DNA from 2 places in the Lactobacillus kullabergensis genome. Region 2 is predicted to be linked to the other one. Evidence: a T-box and tRNA genes for the amino acid it is inferred to sense, from the RefSeq annotation. Region 2 holds a T-box; the other holds one or more tRNA genes.

Region 1 (9,968 bases), 810 kb from region 2:
TTCACAAAGAATTTCCAATATGGTTTTGGGAATTGTAACGAGTATTTCCTTAGTTATTATGCCTAAAATGGCGGGTGAAGGAAAAAAAGAACAACGGGTTATTTTGAAAAAATCCTTGGAAGCGACAGTGATGCTGGGAACACTATTTGCAGTTATTATTATGGCTAATACTAAAGAATTTGTGCCTTTCTTTTTTGGACATAAATTTATCCCAATGACGCCTTTGATGTTCTTCTTCACTTTGACCATCATAATGATTCCAACAGGTGGAGTTTTTGCTAACCAATTTGCGCTTGCAAACCACCGAGACCGTGATTATGCCATTCCCGTTATAGTGGGAGCCATTTTAGAAGTAGCATTGAGCTATTTTTTGGATCGGTTTTATGGTGCAACGGGAGCAATGATTGCAATTTTAATAACTGAGTTTATAGTTTTGCTTTTACGACTATGGATTGTTCGTGATGGCTATGATTTTAAATATTCTTTTCGTGAAATTCCTAAATATTTTATAATTGCCATTATTGTTTTGGCAGCAGGGATGCTTTTGCCACAAATGTTTGCATCAGCATTTCTTAACATGCTAGTCAAATCAATCATTATGCTTGTTTTGTATATCGCTTTAATGTTCTTGTTAAAACTTGATTTTAACCAAGACATAATTTTGTTATTGAAAAAATTTTTTACCAGAGGTTAATAAATGATTCCCAAAATAATTCATTATGTGTGGGTAGGGGGTAACCCTAAACCACAAAATATTCAGCGTTGCATGAAGACCTGGTCAAAGCATCTGCAAGACTACCAAATAATCGAATGGAACGAGCATAATTTTGACATTCACGAAAATAAATATGTTGAGCAGGCTTATCAAGCTAAAAAATGGGCATTTGTTTCCGATTATATCCGGGCTAAAGCCGTTTATGAAATGGGCGGCATTTATATGGATACTGACGTCTTGGTGCTAGATGATTTGCATGATTTATTAAATAATAGAGCTTTTGTTGGTTTTGAAAATAAGGATAATCCTTTTACAGCAGTATTTGGAGCGGAAAAAGGTCATCCACTGATTAAAGACATGCTTTCTTATTATGATGACCGTAATTTTACGTTTGACAAACAAGACCAATTAGCAGGAGTGAATACTGTTTCTGTATCTGATATTTTAAAAAATAAATATGGTGCTCAGCCTAATAACAAGGAGCAGCAATTGCAGGAAGGGATACATGTTTATCCTGATGGCGTACTTTGTAATCCTTCTGCGCAGTCAAAGACCATCCATGTTTTTACCGGAACATGGATGGAAGGAGCTAAGCCACTGAAAAGAAAAATAGTGACGGCTTTAAAAGTCAGGATCAAAACGAAAAAAGAGGCAGCACTATATGCCAAAGTTTTCAGATAATCTGACTGAAGAAGAATTACAGAACCTGGTGGCAGAAGTTTCTCTTAAATATTTTGGCAGACAGTTTAAGCACCAAGTAAAAATTAATAAGCGCATGACAACAACTGGTGGTCGGTATCATTTAGATGATCACCACATTGAAATTAATGCGCATTTTTTAGTGCCGCAATATTATCAAGAATTGATTGGCATAATTAAGCACGAACTGACGCATTATCATTTGCACTTAACTCATAAAGGATATCGCCACAAAGATCAAGATTTCAAGGTTTTGCTTGATAGAGTAGGTGGTTCACGGTATGCCCCGGACATAGGTCTTAAACGCAAAAGAAAAGCAAAATATTTGTATGTTTGCACTATATGCGGTCAACAGTTTGTGCGGGTTCGGCGCGTTAATGTACGTCGTTATGGCTGTGGCAAATGCGGCGGCAGGTTAAGATTAGTCAGTTATAGATAAAATAATAAAATTTATTTTGACATTTTGTTTGACAAACTGTTAGGTATCAAACTATAATTTAATTGTAAATTATATTAGGTACCTAACTTTTTATTTAAAGGAACTTAATTATGAGTCAAACAAGTGATCAATTAATGAGACAACTTCATTTTATTTTGCGGGCTAGTCGTTACTATATGTTTCAAAACAAAGAACCGATATCGGGACAAAAACGGGTATTGGCTGTTTTAAAACTTGAAGACGGTTTAACCCAAAATTATTTAGCTGAAATTTTGGCTTTGAAACCTGGGTCTTTAGCTGAATTATTGAAAAAAATGGAACTAAAAGGAGATATCTCACGTGAAGTTGATGAGCAGGACAAACGAGTTAAACGTGTTTATCTCACAGCAGCTGGGAAAGAAAAGGCTGCCAAGCTGGCTGAATTAAAAGACAAGCAAGATACCGAGCCTTTCTTTGCCGGTTTGACTGCGGAAGAGCAGGAGCAATTTGGTCAATATCTGCAAAAAATTGCTGCTGGCTGGGATGAAGATTTTAAGGAAAAAGCCACTGATTTTGTTGATCCTGCCTACCGTATGGAAAGGATTAAAAAATGGCGTAAATATGCTGAAGACCATGACTTCTCCAGGTCTGATATGCGAGACATGTGCCGCCACATGTATAGGAAGCAACACTGCAATCATGACTTTGAACCACGTGACTTTACCAAAAATTGTTACAATTATGATAAAATGCACAAATATGATCGGGACTTTTGGCGTAAATTCTGGCATAATGAAAATGAAGAATTATAATTAGCAAGATAAGATAAAGAGTTTTTCAATTATTGAAAAACTTTTTTATTTAGTCTAACTAAGGAAAGCCGGTATCTTTTATGGCATTCAAGTCACTTAAAGATAAAACACAAAGTGTTAAATTCAGTGATTTTTTAAACTTGTTAAAAAGTTTGAATGTTAAAAAATCGTTATTTGCACTAGGGCTGTTTCTCAGTCTGATCACAAGTGTAGCAAATTTGGTCTTACCATTATTAACCAGAGAATTAGTGGATACGAGCAAGTGGGATAATTTTAATTACTCGAGCCTAATTATTATTATCATTGTGTTTGTCCTGCAATTAATTTTAGGAACAGTGGGTGGATTTGTTCTGCGCTATTTTGGTGAAAGTGTCGTTAAAAGCCTGCGTGAACGCCTGTGGGGTCATCTTTTAAAGCTACCTGTTAGTTATTTTGATGTTACCAAAGTGGGTGAAAGTAGTTCTCGTTTGGTTAATGATACGGGTATTATTAAAGATTTGCTGGCTTCTCAATTTCCTAACTTTATTACTGGCGCAATACAACTCTTTTTCTCATTAATCATTTTATTTGTGATGGATTGGCAAATGGCCACCTTAATGTTTACTGTAATTCCTATTGTGGTAGTAATTTTATTGCCAATTGGTCGCATTATGGTGAGACTTGGTCGTAAATTGCAGTCAGAAACAGCTAAATTTAACGGTGATGTCAGTGAAAAATTGTCTGAAGTACGTTTAATTAAATCCAGTAATGGCGAAAAGTATGAACAAGAATCGGGTAACCACAGGATCAAGAAGATTTTTACTATTGGCGTACTAGATGCTCGTGTTGAAGCTATTTTGCAGCCGATTATCATGACTTTAATGATGGCGGCTTTTGCAGGCATTCTGGCATTTGGCATTATTCGCGTAGGTCAGGGTTCTTTGACCAGTGGTTCTCTTGTAGCATTCTTACTATATCTGTTTAACGTGATTGCACCAGTTGCTAATTTTGCCACTTTCTTTTCACAGATACAAAAAGCCTTGGGTTCAACTGAACGCATACAAGCAATTTTACAAATTGAACCTGAAAAGAATTTAAGTCATCATACTTTTGATTTGAGTAATAAAACGTTGACGGCACAAAACGTTAGTTTTAGTTATATTAAAAACGAACCCGTTTTACAATCTATTTCATTTGTTTCAAAACCCAACTCTGTCATTGCCTTTGTGGGACCTAGTGGTGGTGGCAAATCTACCATTTTTGCCTTATTGGAACGCTTTTATCAGCCTGAAAGTGGCAAATTCACTATTGGGGATGAAGATATTCAAGATATTGACCTGGCAAATTGGCGCTCCCAAATAGGCTATGTTTCTCAGAACAGTGCTATTTTTTCCGGAACGATTCGGGAAAATTTGGTTTATGGTTTGACTAAGGACATGACGGACGATGAACTTTGGCACGGATTGGCTTTGGCTTATGCCGATCAATTTGTGCGGGAATTTCCTGATCAAATGGAGACTGAAATTGGTGAACGGGGAATTAAACTATCTGGTGGTCAGAAACAACGTTTAGCTATTGCCAGAGCCTTTTTGCGTGATCCTAAAATTTTGATGCTGGACGAAGCGACTGCCAGCCTTGATTCAGAATCTGAGGGAAAGGTGCAACAAGCACTTGATAAACTAATGGTCAATCGAACAACCTTGGTTATTGCACACCGCCTGGCTACGATAGTTAATGCTGATCAAATTTATTTTGTAGAGAACGGTAAAATTACAGGTCATGGTACTCACCACGAATTAATGCAAAATCACAGTTTGTATGCTAAGTATGTAAATGAGCAAATGGTCGATTAAACCTTTTTAGACAAAATGAGTAAGAAAAGTCTTGTGTTAAATTTAATTTTGGGTTATAGTATTGAATGTGTTGCGGGCATGGCGGAATGGCAGACGCGCAAGACTAAGGATCTTGTGATCGCTTTTAGATCGTGGAAGTTCGAGTCTTCTTGCCCGCATTTTTTAATGGAGCTTTGGCTCCATTTTTTTGTATACTTAATTATAAATGAGCAAAATTGTTAGGTTAGCTTACTACTTTTATTTTAAAAATTAATTACATTGCATAATTTATACTCAAGAGAGGTTATACTTAAGAAGAGATTTTTAAAGCAAGGGAAAACAAATGGCGAGAAAACGAAAAAGCAAAAAATTATCTAATACAGCGATCATTATGCGAACATTTATAATTCTATTTTTATTGATTATTGCTTTTGCAACCTTTCGTTATTATCGCAGACAGGCAATTCAATCAGAGCAGATTAGACAGGAGCAGCTTGCTCGAGAACAGGCCAGGCAGAAAATCATCAGGCAACACAAAGCTTTTATCAGAGAAATAGGTCCGATAGCTAAAGAAGTGGATAAATCCTTCGATCTCTTGCCAAGTATTACTATTGCTCAGGCCTGTCTTGAAAGTGATTATGGCAAAAGCGACCTTTCACAAAAATACAATAACCTATTTGGCGTCAAAGGAAATAACCCTAATACTTCGGCAGTACTAAAAACCAAAGAGTTTGAAAAAGGCAAATGGGTAGTTGTTAAAGCTCGTTTTCAAATCTATGATTCCTATGAAGCTTCTATAAGGGCTCATGCCAGATTGTTCCAAAAGGGGACAACTTGGGACGCAAAACAATATCGTCACGTTCTGGCTGCTAAGAACTATCAAACGCAGGCTCGTGCTTTAGTAAAAGACGGTTACGCAACAGACCCGAATTATGCCGACAAATTAATTAAGTTAATCGAAGAATACGATCTTGCACGTTTTGATAAATAGAATGCAATCAACTCAAAATATGGTCATGATTTTTGGTACAATAGAATAGTTAAAAAATTTTTGGGGTGAAAGAATTCAAAATGAGCGCAGAATCAATTTTAGAAGGTTTAAATCCACAGCAAAAAAAGGCAGTGCAGATTACTGAAGGACCATTATTAGTTGTTGCAGGAGCAGGTTCAGGGAAAACTTCCGTTTTAACCAGAAGGATTGCTTACCTTGTTGCTGAAAAAGGAATTGCGCCGTGGAATATTTTGGCTATCACTTTTACCAATAAGGCTGCCACTGAAATGAGAGAGCGTGAGCATAAATTATTGGGACAACAGGCTGACAGTATCTGGATGTCTACCTTTCACGCTCTTTGTGTGCGAATATTAAGGCGAGATGCAGAAAAAATTGGTTATACCAGTAATTTTTCTATTGCTGATTCGGCGGAACAGCTTACTTTAATTAAGCATATTCAAAAAGAACAAAATATTAATCCTAAAATGTACGAACCACGCAGGATTTTATCTGCTATTTCTAATGGCAAAAACGATTTACTTACTCCAGATGCATATTCTGCCAGCGCTTCTTCACCTTTTGAAAAAGTAACTGCCCAAGTTTATCAGGAATATCAAAAACGCTTAAAGAATGATCAAATTATGGATTTTGATGATTTGATCATGCAGACCTTAGTTCTGTTTAAAACCGATCCTACAGTTTTGCATTATTACCAAAATAAGTTTCGCTATTTGCTAGTTGATGAATACCAGGATACCAACCAGGCCCAATATGAATTGTGTCATGCATTAGCTGCACAATATAAAAATATTTGCGTTGTGGGAGACGCGGATCAGTCTATCTATGGCTGGCGCGGTGCTAATATGGAAAATATCATGAATTTTGAAAAAGATTATCATGATGCAGGTGTTCAAACCGTTAAACTGGAGCAAAATTACCGTTCAACTGGCCATATTTTGGCAGCTGCTAATGCAGTAATTACGAATAATAGCAACCGTAAGGCTAAAAAATTATGGACTGACCAAGGTGAAGGAGCAAAAGTAACTTATTATCGTGCCCAAAGTGGCGATGATGAAGCTCACTTTATTATTTCTAAAATTCAAGAAGAGGTAAAAGAAAAAAGACGCTCTTACCATGATTTTGCGGTTTTATATCGTACTAATGCCCAGTCTAGAACAGTCGAAGAGTCATTCGTAAAGTCGAACGTGCCTTACCAAATTGTCGGTGGTCACAAGTTCTATGACAGAAAAGAAATCATGGACATTATGGCTTATCTGAAATTGGTTGCTAATCCGAGCGATTCAATGAGCTTTAACCGCATTATTAATACCCCTAAACGTGGTATTGGACCTGTTAGCGTCAATCGCTTTATGGATTTTGCTAGTGATAATAATTTATCAATTTTAGGAGCTTTTGATCACCTTAATATGTCGGGCGTTACTGCTCGGGCAGCGGCCAAACTGAGTGATTTTGGCGCTAAACTACGCGATGCAATTAATTTTGCTAAAGATCATAGCGTTACCGGTCTAACGGAAAAAATACTGCAGGATTTTGGCTATACAGCTGCCTTGAAAGCTGAACATACAATTGAAGCAGAAACCAGACTAGAAAACCTGGATGAATTTTTGTCTGTTACGAAACGTTTTGATGACGAATATGAAGAAAATGACGACAGCGATGAGACCGAAAATGCTCTTAGTGACTTTTTAGCGGAAGTATCTCTTTTAAGCGACCAGGATGATTTAGCTAATAATGATGATCAGGTGGCATTAATGACATTGCACGCAGCCAAAGGACTCGAATTTCCGGTAGTCTTTTTAGTGGGGATGGAAGATGGACTTTTTCCTTTATCACGTGCTTTAATGGAAGACGACCAGCTAGAAGAAGAACGTAGACTGGCTTATGTGGGTATTACTAGGGCAAAGCGTGAACTGTTTTTAACAAATGCATATTCACGTATGATGTATGGTCGAATGCAGAATAATCCGCCATCCAGATTTTTGGAAGAAATTGATCAAGATGATCTGGATATTGAAAATTCAGTTCCAATTACTTTCTCAAATGACAATTACCAGACACAAACTGCTCCCTTTGCTAACGCAGATGAACGAGCTCGTGCACAGGTTTACACACCAAAAATTAAACCTGCTGGTGCAGTTGGTGCTGAGAAAAAGGGTTGGAATGTCGGTGATCAAGTAGAACATAAATCTTGGGGCAAAGGTGTTGTGACTAAGGTTAACGGTAAAGGTGAAGACATGGAGCTTGATATTGCATTTAGTGGCAAAGGAATCAAGCGGCTTCTAGCAGCATTTGCACCAATTAAAAAGGTATAATTAAGATAGAAGTAAAAAAAATAGTATTTTTTAATCAGGAGGAAGAAAATGGCAGATTTAACTCTTGATGAGGCCAGAAAAGAAGTTGCTGCGCTGAGAGATAAACTGGATGATTGGGCAAATGCATATTATACAAATGACACACCAGAAGTTGAAGATAATGTGTATGATAAAAACTATAATCGTTTAGTTGAGCTTGAACAGGAATTTCCGCAACTGGTGTCCCAAGATTCTATTACCCAAAAGGTTGGGGGCCAGATTGACAATCAGTTTACCAAGGTTAATCACGAAATTCCGATGTTATCAATGGGTGACGTCTTTTCAAAAGAAGAATTACAAGAATTTGATGACAGAGTACAAAAACAGATTGGTCATGAAGTTGCTTATAACGTCGAATTAAAAATTGACGGTTTATCAATTGCACTTGAGTATACTAACGGTAAATTAACCAGAGCTTCAACTAGAGGTAACGGTCAAGTAGGTGAAGACGTTACTCCTAATGCACGCTATATTGCAGATATTCCCCAAACTTTACCTGAAAAATTGACAACGGAAGTACGGGGCGAATGTTATATGGGCAAAGAGCCTTTTGCAAAGCTTAATGCAGAACGTGATGAAAAGGGAGAAACAACTTTTGCCAATCCGCGTAACGCCGCAGCTGGGTCTTTGAGGCAACTGGATGCCAGTATTACCAAGCACCGTCATTTAAGTACGTTTATTTATACTTGGGTTAATCCACCAGCAGAAATTACCAGTCAACACCAGGCTATTGAGAAAATGACTCAGCTTGGTTTTCACACCAACCAAACTGGGCGCAGAATTGCTAAAATGTCTGATATTTTTACTTTTATTGATGAATATACTGCAAAAAGAAATTCACTTGATTATGGCATTGATGGTATCGTCTTAAAAGTTGACGATCTGGATTTACAACAAGAACTGGGAAACACGGTTAAAGTGCCTCGGTGGGAAATAGCTTATAAGTTCCCACCAGAAGAGCAGGAAACTGTGGTTCATGAAATCAAATGGACTGTTGGCCGTACTGGTGTCGTAACGCCTACTGCTATCATGGATCCTGTGCAACTTGCTGGTACCACAGTTTCTCATGCAGTTTTGCATAACGCCGATTTGCTGCAACAAAAAGATGTTCGCATTGGTGATACCGTTATGCTGCATAAAGCGGGTGACATTATTCCTGAAATTTCAGAAGTGGTGCTGGCTAAACGGCCTAAGGATGCCCAGCCGTATCCAATCCCGACGAAGTGCCCATCGTGTGGTGAAAAACTGATTCATCTAAAAGATGAAGTAGCTTTGCGTTGCGTTAATCCGTCTTGTCCTGCTCAAATTGAAGAAGGAATTACTCACTTTGCTTCAAGACCTGCAATGAATATTGATGGTTTAGGACCTAAAATTGTGCGACAGCTGATTAAGAACGATCTGGTACATAATGTGGCTGATTTATATCATTTAAATGCAGCTGATTTGGCAAAACTAGATCATTTCAAAGATAAATCCATCAGCAATTTATTAAATGCAATAAATAATTCGAAAAGAAATTCAGTCGAATTATTGTTAACTGGACTGGGTATTGATCATGTTGGTGCTAAAGCTGCACGTTTGATTGCACAAAAGTTTAAAAATATGGCAAAGATTATGGCAGCGGACGTGCAAGATGTGGCTGCAATAGATACAATAGGCATGACAATTGCAGAATCTTTGACTACTTATTTTGCTCAAGATGAAGTCGTAGATTTAGTCAATGAACTTAAAAATAGCGGCCTTAATATGGATTATCTGGGTGCAGGTCCAGAAGAAACTGAGTCTATTCCAGATAATTACTTTAAAGATAAGACTGTTGTTTTAACAGGGACTTTGGCTCACTATACTAGAAGTGAATTTACTAAAAAATTGCAATCTATGGGTGCAAAAGTAACTAGTTCTGTTTCTGGTAAAACAGACTATGTCATTTACGGTCAGGATGCTGGTTCCAAGTACTCCAAGGCTCAGAAACTGGGTGTACCATTATTGACTGAGGAAGAAGCAATTGCTCAAGTTAAATAAAGGACCATTTAAAGTGAAAAAATACTTGCATATATTAGCGCTTTTAGGAATATCATTATGTTTGACGGCTTGTGGAAACTTGAAAAATTCTGACTTGGCGAATAATGCCAAAACATCTTCTAATTCCA
Region 2 (9,968 bases):
ACTGCTGTGTCAACTCCTTTATATGGCAAATTAGCAGACAGCTTTGGTCGTAAACCAATTTTTCTATTTGGAATAGCTCTTTTTGTGATTGGGTCTGCTCTTTGTGGTCAGGCTCAGAATATGGTTGAACTAATTTTATTCCGTGTTATTCAGGGACTGGGTTCTGGAGCTATTCAACCAGTTGCGATGACCATAATTGCAGATTTATATAGTCTGGAAAAAAGAACAAAAATGCTGGGTCTCAACTCTGGTTTTTGGGGCGTAGCTTCAGTCATTGCTCCATTACTTGGTGGCTTTATTGTGCAAAATCTTTCTTGGCACTGGGTTTTCTACATTAATGTGCCAATTGGTATCATTGCACTTTTATTAATTGTCTTTTTCTTAAATGAACCAAGGAATAAGCAAAAGACTAAACTTGACGTTAAAGGAACATTTTGGCTTGTTGTTTTGCTTTTAACCTTAATGTTTACATTACAAGATCTTGGCACCATTAAACCGCTTATTTTAGCTGCTTTGGTTGCTTTAATCATTGTTAGTGCAGTAATTTTCTATCATGAAGAAAAGCGCGCAGATGATCCGATAATGCCACTGTCAATGCTCAAGGGCAAAGAGTTCTTGGCTGTTAATATGATTACCCTGCTTGTTGCCGGAGTAGTTATTGGCTTTGAATTTTATATTCCAACCTGGATGCAGGGGATTAATGGTACTTCTGCTACTATTGCAGGTTTTGCCGTAACTCCAAGCTCTGTTATGTGGGTTGTGGGTTCATTTTTGATCGGTGGCATGTTGAGTCGCTGGGGTGTAAGAAAAACTTTCTTTGGATTGCTTACAATCCTGCTAATTGCTGACTGTATGTTATTGCTTGTTCCTATTCATACTCCGTTTTGGGTCTTTTGTGTCATAGCAACACTTAATGGCTTTTCCTTTGGTGGAGTTCTAACCGCTTCGCAAGTCAGGTCACAGGTTTTAGTTTCAAAAGAAAATATTGGTGTTGCTACTTCCTTTAACACATTAATGAGGTATTTAGGTCAAACAATGATGGTTTCCATTTTTGGTATTACCTTCAATACTGTCGTGGCACATCAACTTGCAAAACATCCGAATTTGACACAAGGCATGATGAACAAAATAGTTTCATCAGCTAAAGCCCAAGAACTATCTGCGAACTTAATTCCACAATTAAGGCAAGTACTTTTTAGTGCTTTAAAAGGGGTTTACTTCGTTTCGCTTGTTGCTATAGTAATATCTGTTATTTTTAATTGTATTTATAAAAGCAAAGAGAAAGCTAATTAGTCGTTAGATTTATAACAGACCTGCTGGTTTATTTACCAACAGGTTTTTTATTTTAAAATTTTTTCATTAGTAGAAATAATTTGCCTGAAAAATTATAATAAATAATATTAAACTTAATAAGTAATTGGAGTATTAAAAAATGGCAAGGGAAATTACTAATTGGCGTTCCTTAGTTGGTTACACTGGATTTGAAGGAAGAAAAGTAAAAGACGGGATACTTTTTAGATGTGGGCAATTGTATAACTTGACTCCTTATCAAAAAGAACAAGTACAAGATAAATATCAAATTAAGAGAGTTTTTGATTTTAGGGGCGAGGAAGAAAGAAAACAATTTCCGGATTATTTGTGGTCCGGATTAGATTATGTTGTAATTGATGTTTTAAAAGATGCTCAGGTTAATCAAGCCAGTGTTGATGAAATTGTTTCTGGTAATAATCAGGCTGAAGAAGATATGCTTACCACCTATGAAGAATTAGCTTTACAGAAATCTGCTCAAAATGGCTACCATCAATTTTTAATGACTCTCATAAATGATCCTGTTCCGACAGCATTTCATTGCTTTGCTGGCAAAGATCGCACAGGAGTAGCAGCTGCTTTAATTTTGAAAAGCTTGGGAGTAAGTGACGATCAAATCTTTGCCGATTATCTAAAAACTATCGCGGCGCGCAAGCAGGAAAATCAGGAAATTTTAGACTACCTAAGAGACCAATTAACAAGTTCACAATTAAAAGATGTTGCTGTAGCTTTAACGGTACAAAAGTCATATTTAGAACGGTATTTTTCTGCCATTAGGCAAAATTATGGGGATTTTGATAATTACCTGATTAAAGGACTGAATTTACCGAGTGATTTTAAGAGCAAAATGAGGCAAATATATTTAGTCTAAAATTTAATTGAAAATAAAAAAAGATATGTCTCTTAAATTTTGAAACCATACCATTTTTTAAGTTTTTGACTTGCTTCATAATTGATTTCAAATAATAGTACCTACCAATATAAAGTATTTACAATATTAGTTTTATTTTTAAACTATAGTAACTATTTACTTTATGAAATTAATTTTTAGATGACATTCTGACAAAAATAGGCTAGATTTGAAGAAAGTAGTTTTAATTATTCAAATTTTTACAAGGGAGAAAAAATGCAACGCAACGATTATATTAAAAGTTTAAAACTTGAACCCCATCAGGAAGGTGGCTGGTTCAGGCAAGTTTATACTAGTGACAAAGAATTTTATGATGAAGACAGCAATGGAAATCGATTTTATTACACTTCAATTTACTTTTTGCTTGATGATACCAGTTGTTCTCACTTTCACCGACTGAACCATGATGAAATGTGGTATTACCACGATGGAGAAGCGATTACTATTCATTGTATTTCTCCAGAAGGTAAATACACTGCTGTAAAGTTAGGCAAAAATGTTTCAGCTGGAGAATATATGCAGTTTAAAGTTCCCAAACACACCATTTTTGCATCTGAAGTTACTAAACCAAACAGTTTTTGTTTAGTAAGCTGTGTTGTTTCACCAGGATTTGATTATCATGACTTTGAGATGCTTAAAAAGTCAGATTTATTAAAACAGTGCCCTGGATATCAAGATGTCATTAATCGCTTAGCAATTGACTGAGCTAAAATTCTAAATTAAGGTAGCAAAAAAGAGTTCGAATTATCACTAATTGATAAGAACTCTTTTTTAGTTAATAAATAGTACTTTGTGCTCTTTGATTTTCTAAGTAATAATGGTAAAGGAAGGAATATCCGATTAAAAGAAATGCGATTCCTTCTAAAAACCCGCCAACTACGTCAGAAGGGTAGTGAACGTGGTTGAAAATCCTTGTATAACCAATTAATATTGGAAAACAGACCCAAATGATGCACAATACAGTTTTAGTGGCTTTATATTTTATTAATAAAATTGTTAAAACAATCAAAATTCCAAATAAAGTGGCACTGCCAACAGAGTGACCAGATGGGAAACTATATCCGTGAGCTGCCACAAGGTGGTGGGTAAGCGGTCTGTGACGAGCTATTGCGTGTTTGATGATCCAGTTGTAACCATTAGCCGCAATCATTGTTCCGGCGGAAAAAAACGCATAAGCAAATTTTCTGCAAAATGCTAAAACAATTACCAAGATGATTGTTTCAATCATAATTACATTGGTATTGCCTAAATTGGTAAATGTTGTAGCAAATTTGATTACTGCAGGATTGTTATTGCAGATAATACTAATAACTGTTTGATCAAATTCACGAATAAATTGATTTTCAGAAGCAACCAGTATTGCCCAGATAGCATATAAAATCAAAAATATTGTCGCAGGTATTATGGTGTCTTTCTTTGTTTGAATTGTTTTGTTCAAAAACTTTCTCCCCTTGTTTTTTTTTTCATTTGTGGTAAATTATAATCATTATTGATCAAAAAATAAAGATCAGGAACTAGTAGCATTTTTGTTTTTCTATAGAGAAGAGTCGGAAGGTGCAAGACTTGAAAAGCAAATTGTGAACTGAGCCTGGAAAAGTCTAACGTTTGCTTTCCGCGTTAAGGGGCATGAGTGTCGCGCTTTTAGCGCGGAACTTAGGTGGTACCGCGATTATTCGTCCTATGAAAAAATATTTCATAGGACTTTTTTTATGAGGTAAAAATATGTATAATCACAAAGTTGTAGAAAAGAAATGGCAGGATTACTGGGAAAAAAATCAAACATTTAAAACCGGTAATGACCCGAAAAAGAAAAATTATTATGTTTTAGATATGTTCCCTTTTCCATCTGGTAAGGGACTGCATGTAGGACACCCAGAAGGATACACAGCAACCGATATTGTCGCACGAATGAAACGTAGTCAAGGCTATAACGTCCTTCACCCAATGGGTTGGGATGCTTTCGGTCTTCCGACTGAACAGTATGCTCTCCAAACTGGACAAGATCCGGCCGTTGTTACTACTGAAAATATTGCCAATTTTAAAAGACAGTTGAATACTTTGGGCTTTTCTTACGATTGGAACAGGGAACTTGCAACTTGTGATCCAAAATATTACAAGTGGACCCAATGGACATTTGAACAAATGTATAAAAATGGTCTAGCCTATGAGGCTGAAGCCCCTGTTAACTGGTCGCCAGATTTGGGTACAGTTGTTGCCAACGAAGATATTGTTGATGGTAAGACTGAACGTGGTGGTTACCCAATCTATCGCCGTAACATGAAGCAATGGATGCTTAGAATTACTAAATATGCTGACCGTTTGCTTGCTGGTTTAGACAATCTTGATTGGCCAGAAAACATTAAGGAAATGCAACGTAACTGGATTGGTCGTTCAGTAGGTGCCCAAATTACTTTTAAGGTCAAAAATTCTAATGAAACATTTGATGTCTTTAGTACACGTCCGGACACTTTATTTGGTGCAACTTACGCTGTATTAGCTCCAGAAAATGAATTAGTTCAAAAAATTATGACTGATGGTCATAAAGATGAAGTCAATGCCTATATTAAACAAATTGAATCTAAGTCCGACCTTGAAAGAACAGATCTAAATAAAACCAAGACAGGTGTCTTTACAGGTGCTTATGCAATTAATCCTGTAAATAATGAAGAAATTCCTATCTGGATTGCTGACTACGTACTTGGCAGTTATGGTACTGGTGCAGTTATGGCAGTTCCTGCACACGATACACGTGATTATGAGTTCGCTCAGAAATTCAATTTGCCTATTAAGGCCGTTATCAAAGGTGGAGATATTGCACAAGAAGCCTATACTGGTGATGGTCCACACATAGATTCTGAGTTCCTAAACGGGCTCAACAATGCAGAAGCTAAAGAGAAAATTGTGGCCTGGCTCACTGAACACCATGCTGGAGAGAAAAAGGTTAATTACAAGTTACGTGACTGGGAATTTAGTCGTCAGCGTTATTGGGGCGAGCCAATTCCAGTAATTCACTGGGAAGATGGAGAAACAACGCTGGTTCCAGAAGATGAATTACCGCTCGTTTTACCTCATGCTACTGACATCAAGCCCTCAGGAACACCTGAGAGTCCATTAGTTAATCTTAAAGACTGGGTTAATGTAGTTGATAAAAACGGCCGCAAGGGTAAGCGTGAAACTAATACTATGCCTAATTGGGCTGGTTCATCGTGGTACTTCTTACGTTTTGTTGACCCACACAATGATAATAAATTAGCTGATTACGAATTGCTCAAGAAGTGGATGCCGGTTGACCTCTATATCGGTGGTGCAGAACATGCTGTACGACACCTGCTCTATGCAAGATTTTGGAACATGGTTTTATATGATCTGGGAGTTATTCCGAATGAAGAGCCGTTCCAAAAATTATTTAATCAAGGATTAATTCTTAAAGATCATGATAAAATGTCCAAGTCAAAAGGCAATGTTGTTAACCCAGATGACGTGATCGATGAGTACGGTGCAGACAGTCTGAGAATGTACGAAATGTTCATGGGCCCACTAGATGCTTCAATTGATTGGGATGATAATGGTCCTGCTTCTACCAAGAAGTTCTTGGACAGAGTTTGGCGTTTATTTGTTAACGATTTAGACCTTAAAGCTATTCCTCAAGAAAATATCGTGGAGGACAACGATGGCACCTTAGATAAAATATATAACGAAACTGTTAAGAAAGTTACCGAGGACTTCGATAATTTACATTTCAACACCGCAATTTCTCAATTAATGGTCTTCATTAACGCAGCACAAAAAGCTAAAACTATTCCAAGGAAATATGCGGAAGGCTTTATTACCCTCTTGGCGCCTATTGCTCCTCATATGATGGAAGAAATTTGGCAAATATTTGGTCATGATGTATCTGTGACGTTTGCAAAATGGCCAACCTATGACCCGGCTAAATTAGTTGAGTCAACGGTTGAGATTATGGTACAAGTTAATGGTAAACTGCGTGGGAATTTTACAGCTGCTGTTGGTTTGGATAAAGATGAAGTTCAGAAGCAGGCACTGGCTCTACCACATGTACAGAAGTTTTTACAAGGCAAAGACGTAAAAAAGGTCATTGTTGTACCGAATAAAATTGTCAATATTGTAGCTAAATAAAGTTAATTTTTCCTAAAATGCAAAGTATATTTGTTGTTAATTGACTTTTTTCATTCACAATAATATAGTTAGTAAACTAGATTTAGGGAATATTAATGAGAGAAAATAATTTATCTGAAAAAAATACACAAAATACCTTCATTAAGGGCAGTGCATGGATGACTTTTGGCTCTATTACGTCACGTATTTTAGGAGCACTCTATATTATTCCATGGTTTTATTGGATGTCACCTTACGGCAATATTGCCAATGCATTAACTGCTAGAAGTTATAATATCTATAGTATTTTTATTTTAATATCTACAGCAGGTATTCCTGGCGCCGTTGCGAAACAGGTGGCAAAATATAATGCGCTTAATGAGTACGGTGTCGGACGTAAGCTTTTTCATCGTGGTCTGATTTTAATGGTAATTTTGGGTATTATTTCTGCTACAATAATGTACTTTGCTTCGCCTTTTTTGGCTTCTAATGGTTCGCAGATTGATCCCAGACAAGTAAAAGTCATGCGTAGTCTGTCATATGCCATCTTGATAATCCCTGTTTTAAGCATTATGAGGGGATATTTTCAGGGCTATGAGGATATGATGCCATCAGCCATGTCTCAGTTTGTAGAGCAATTGGCACGAGTTATCTGGATGTTATTAACTGCCTATATAATTATGCAGGTGCAACGCGGTAACTTTGTTGACGCTGTTGTGCAATCAAATTTAGCTGCAGCAATCGGAGCAATTTTTGGAATTGCCGTACTATCTTGGTTTTTGCTTTCGCGGCGTAACAAGCTTAATGAATTAGTTGAAAATTCTAATAATGAAATCCAAGTTTCAACCTCTGCTCTTTTTGCAGAAATTATTGCTCAGGCAGTTCCGTTTATTATTATTGATGCAGGAATACAGCTTTTTTATCTGGTAGATCAGTATTCTTTTCATCCAATGATTGCCAGTTTAATCAATGCATCCAATAATACAATTGAGACTTGGTATGCGTTATTTGCTCTAAATGCTAATAAGCTGATTATGATTATTGTGTCTCTTGCCAGTGCAATGGCAGTGACAACAATTCCTTTGTTGTCTGCAGCACACACAAAGCATGACTTTCACGGAATTTCAAATCAAATAGGTAACACTTTAGATTTATTTCTATTTGTCATGATTCCGGCCTCTTTTGGTATGGCAGCAATTTCTACACCGGTTTATACAATTTTTTATGGTTATGACAAGTTAGGTTCAAATGTTTTATATCTTTCATCATTTACAGCAATAAGTTTAGGTTTATTCACTGTATTGATGGCAATTTTGCAAGGCCTGTCAGAAAATGGTCTTGCAATTAAATATTTAGTATTAGGACTAATTATTAAAATTTTAATGCAGTATCCAATGATCTATTTGTTTAAGGTTTTTGGTCCACTGATTGCCACTAACTTAGGGATGCTCGTTATTATCTTTATGGCCTTAAAACACCTTAAAGTTGGCTATAATTTCAACCAAGATCGAACAAGAAGGCGTTTTATAGGAATTACTGTATTTTCTGTAACCATGTTTTTAATTGTTTTGGCAGTAGAAAAGGGACTTGAATTGTTCTTGAACCCTGCAAGTAGTTTGCAGTCATTAATCATTGTAGTTATATCCATTTTAGTGGGCTGCGTATTTTACGGATTTGCGGCAATTAAGTCTGATTTGGCACAAAAAATTTTGGGAGATAAAATTATTCCTATATTAGAAAAATTGCATATTCATGCATAAGTGTGAAGCTAATATTAAAACTTGGTACCGTAATAAAAACGGCATCAAGTTTTTTGCTTTGAGCTAAATATATTTAGAACTACTTTGTTAATCGACTTATATTAGCTTTTTAAAGTTAAATGAAAAACTCTTTGCTAACTGAATTAAAACTCGGTAAGCAAAGAGTTTATTAATTTAAACCGAAATGTAATATTTATTTTATTGACCTACTTTTTAAGCATGCAATTATTTATAATTCAAAGTATAGTCTACACAGTCAATAATCTTCTGCATACCTTTAAACAAAGCATCTTTTTCGGTAGATAAAGAAATCCTAAAGTATCTGTCAGAATACTCGAAATCACTACCTTTGGCGACAATTACATGAAAGTGGTCTTCTAATTGTTTATAGTACAAATCAACATCTTTGATTTCGTCAGGAATTTTAATAAACATATATAGGCCTCCTAGATACTTTGAGGAAGCAAAATATTTACTTGTAGAAAGCAAATTAGTTAGTTTTTTACCTCTTTGTCCAATCTCTTCAATATGATGGGTATATTGATCTGGTTCTTCTAAAATTATTTCACCAATGAATTGACTAATAGTTGGGGCACTAAAAGTGATCCCCTCATTATAATAACCGTCCCGTTCAATAATACCGGCAGGAGCAATCACATAGCCTAGACGTATTCCTGGGATAGCAAAAGTCTTGGAAAAACTGCTGACTAATATTTGATGAGAAATGTCAGTTGAGACTGGTTGATACTTATAGGTGCTCGGATAGTCACTATAAACATGATCATCAACTATAAAAATATTGTTTTCCTCACAAAGTTTGTTCAAGAAGTTACGGTCTGTTTTTGAAATAGTTGCACCAGTAGGGTTATTAGGATAGTTAATGATAATAGCCTTGGTATTTCGATTTACTGCGTTTTTGATTTGGTCTTTTGGTAATGCAAAATCGGGAGCCTCTGATTCGACAATCACTGGCTTTGCTCCTACTCCTGCAATTAAATTTAAGTACGAAGGGAAAAAGGGAGCAATAACTATAATTTCATCACTTTGAGATTTGATGATTGACTTTAAGGATAAAAATGCACCATGTAAGCATGACACTGTGATTTGGATGTTATCTACATCAATATCTTTTATGCCATATTTTTCTTTGTAATATGTCACAATTTCTTTTCTGAGTTTTGGCAGACCCATACCTGGAGTGTATCCGTTGCCTTCTTTTTCAACTCGTTTCACAAGTTTGTCAATTATTCTTTTGTTTATTCCAGAACGAAAATCCCCAATAGATAAGTCAATGTAATCTGATGGGAGTATATTAACGTCTAAGCTCATAATATATTAACCTTTCTTTAAGTAAATTATTGTATAAATCATATTATTTAATTCGAAAAAGGTCAAATTGCACAAAAATAAATTCAGGTCTAATTTTTCATATAATCGAACTTGAATTAAACTTGAATTAAACTTGAATTTTTGAGTAAGACGAATAAATTTATTTTTTAAGAATTTAGTACTTATGAAATTCACCGTCAGGAGTGTCATTACCGTGATCCTTTTCAGGCATAACAATTGCAGCAATAATATATAAAAGCAATCCTGTAAAGAATGAAAACAATATTAATGCTCCGCCTCCAATCCTGGTCCATGCTTTATCCCAGCCAAAGTATTCTGCGACTCCGCCAAAGACACCGGAGACAATCTTATCCTCAGATTTTGTTAAACGTTTTTGCATGACAATACCTCCTTTTACTATAATTTTAATACAAAAAAATCATTTAAGTACAATTGAAAACATATTTTTAAAAATAAAAGTAGCCAAGTCTAAGTTTTTGAAAAATCACTTGCGAAATATTAAAGTGCCTAGCAGAAACTCCGCG

What was found. The T-box of region 2 lies ahead of leuS (leucine--tRNA ligase). A T-box ahead of a tRNA ligase gene usually reads a tRNA of that ligase, here a tRNA-Leu.
Region 1: it has a tRNA-Leu gene. The T-box ahead of leuS (leucine--tRNA ligase) is inferred to sense a tRNA for this amino acid. The anticodon was not compared.

What each region holds. Positions count from the first base shown of each region.
Region 1 covers NZ_CP029477.1:532,828-542,795, forward strand. The annotation lists gene DKL58_RS02715 (oligosaccharide flippase family protein) at 1-694, shown strand, start outside; gene DKL58_RS02720 (glycosyltransferase family 32 protein) at 698-1,396, shown strand; gene DKL58_RS02725 (SprT family protein) at 1,398-1,853, shown strand; gene DKL58_RS02730 (MarR family winged helix-turn-helix transcriptional regulator) at 1,964-2,644, shown strand; gene DKL58_RS02735 (ABC transporter ATP-binding protein) at 2,725-4,476, shown strand; tRNA gene DKL58_RS02740 (tRNA-Leu) at 4,549-4,634, shown strand; gene DKL58_RS02745 (glycoside hydrolase family 73 protein) at 4,799-5,446, shown strand; gene pcrA (DNA helicase PcrA) at 5,527-7,779, shown strand; gene ligA (NAD-dependent DNA ligase LigA) at 7,828-9,840, shown strand; gene DKL58_RS02760 (CamS family sex pheromone protein) at 9,854-9,968, shown strand, end outside.
Region 2 covers NZ_CP029477.1:1,344,534-1,354,501, reverse strand. The annotation lists gene DKL58_RS06390 (MDR family MFS transporter) at 1-1,293, shown strand, start outside; gene DKL58_RS06385 (tyrosine-protein phosphatase) at 1,433-2,179, shown strand; gene DKL58_RS06380 (cupin domain-containing protein) at 2,435-2,923, shown strand; gene DKL58_RS06375 (phosphatase PAP2 family protein) at 2,994-3,656, opposite strand; T-box leader at 3,713-3,902, shown strand; gene leuS (leucine--tRNA ligase) at 3,941-6,355, shown strand; gene DKL58_RS06365 (putative polysaccharide biosynthesis protein) at 6,451-8,094, shown strand; gene DKL58_RS06360 (pyridoxal phosphate-dependent aminotransferase) at 8,320-9,423, opposite strand; gene DKL58_RS06355 (PspC domain-containing protein) at 9,599-9,823, opposite strand.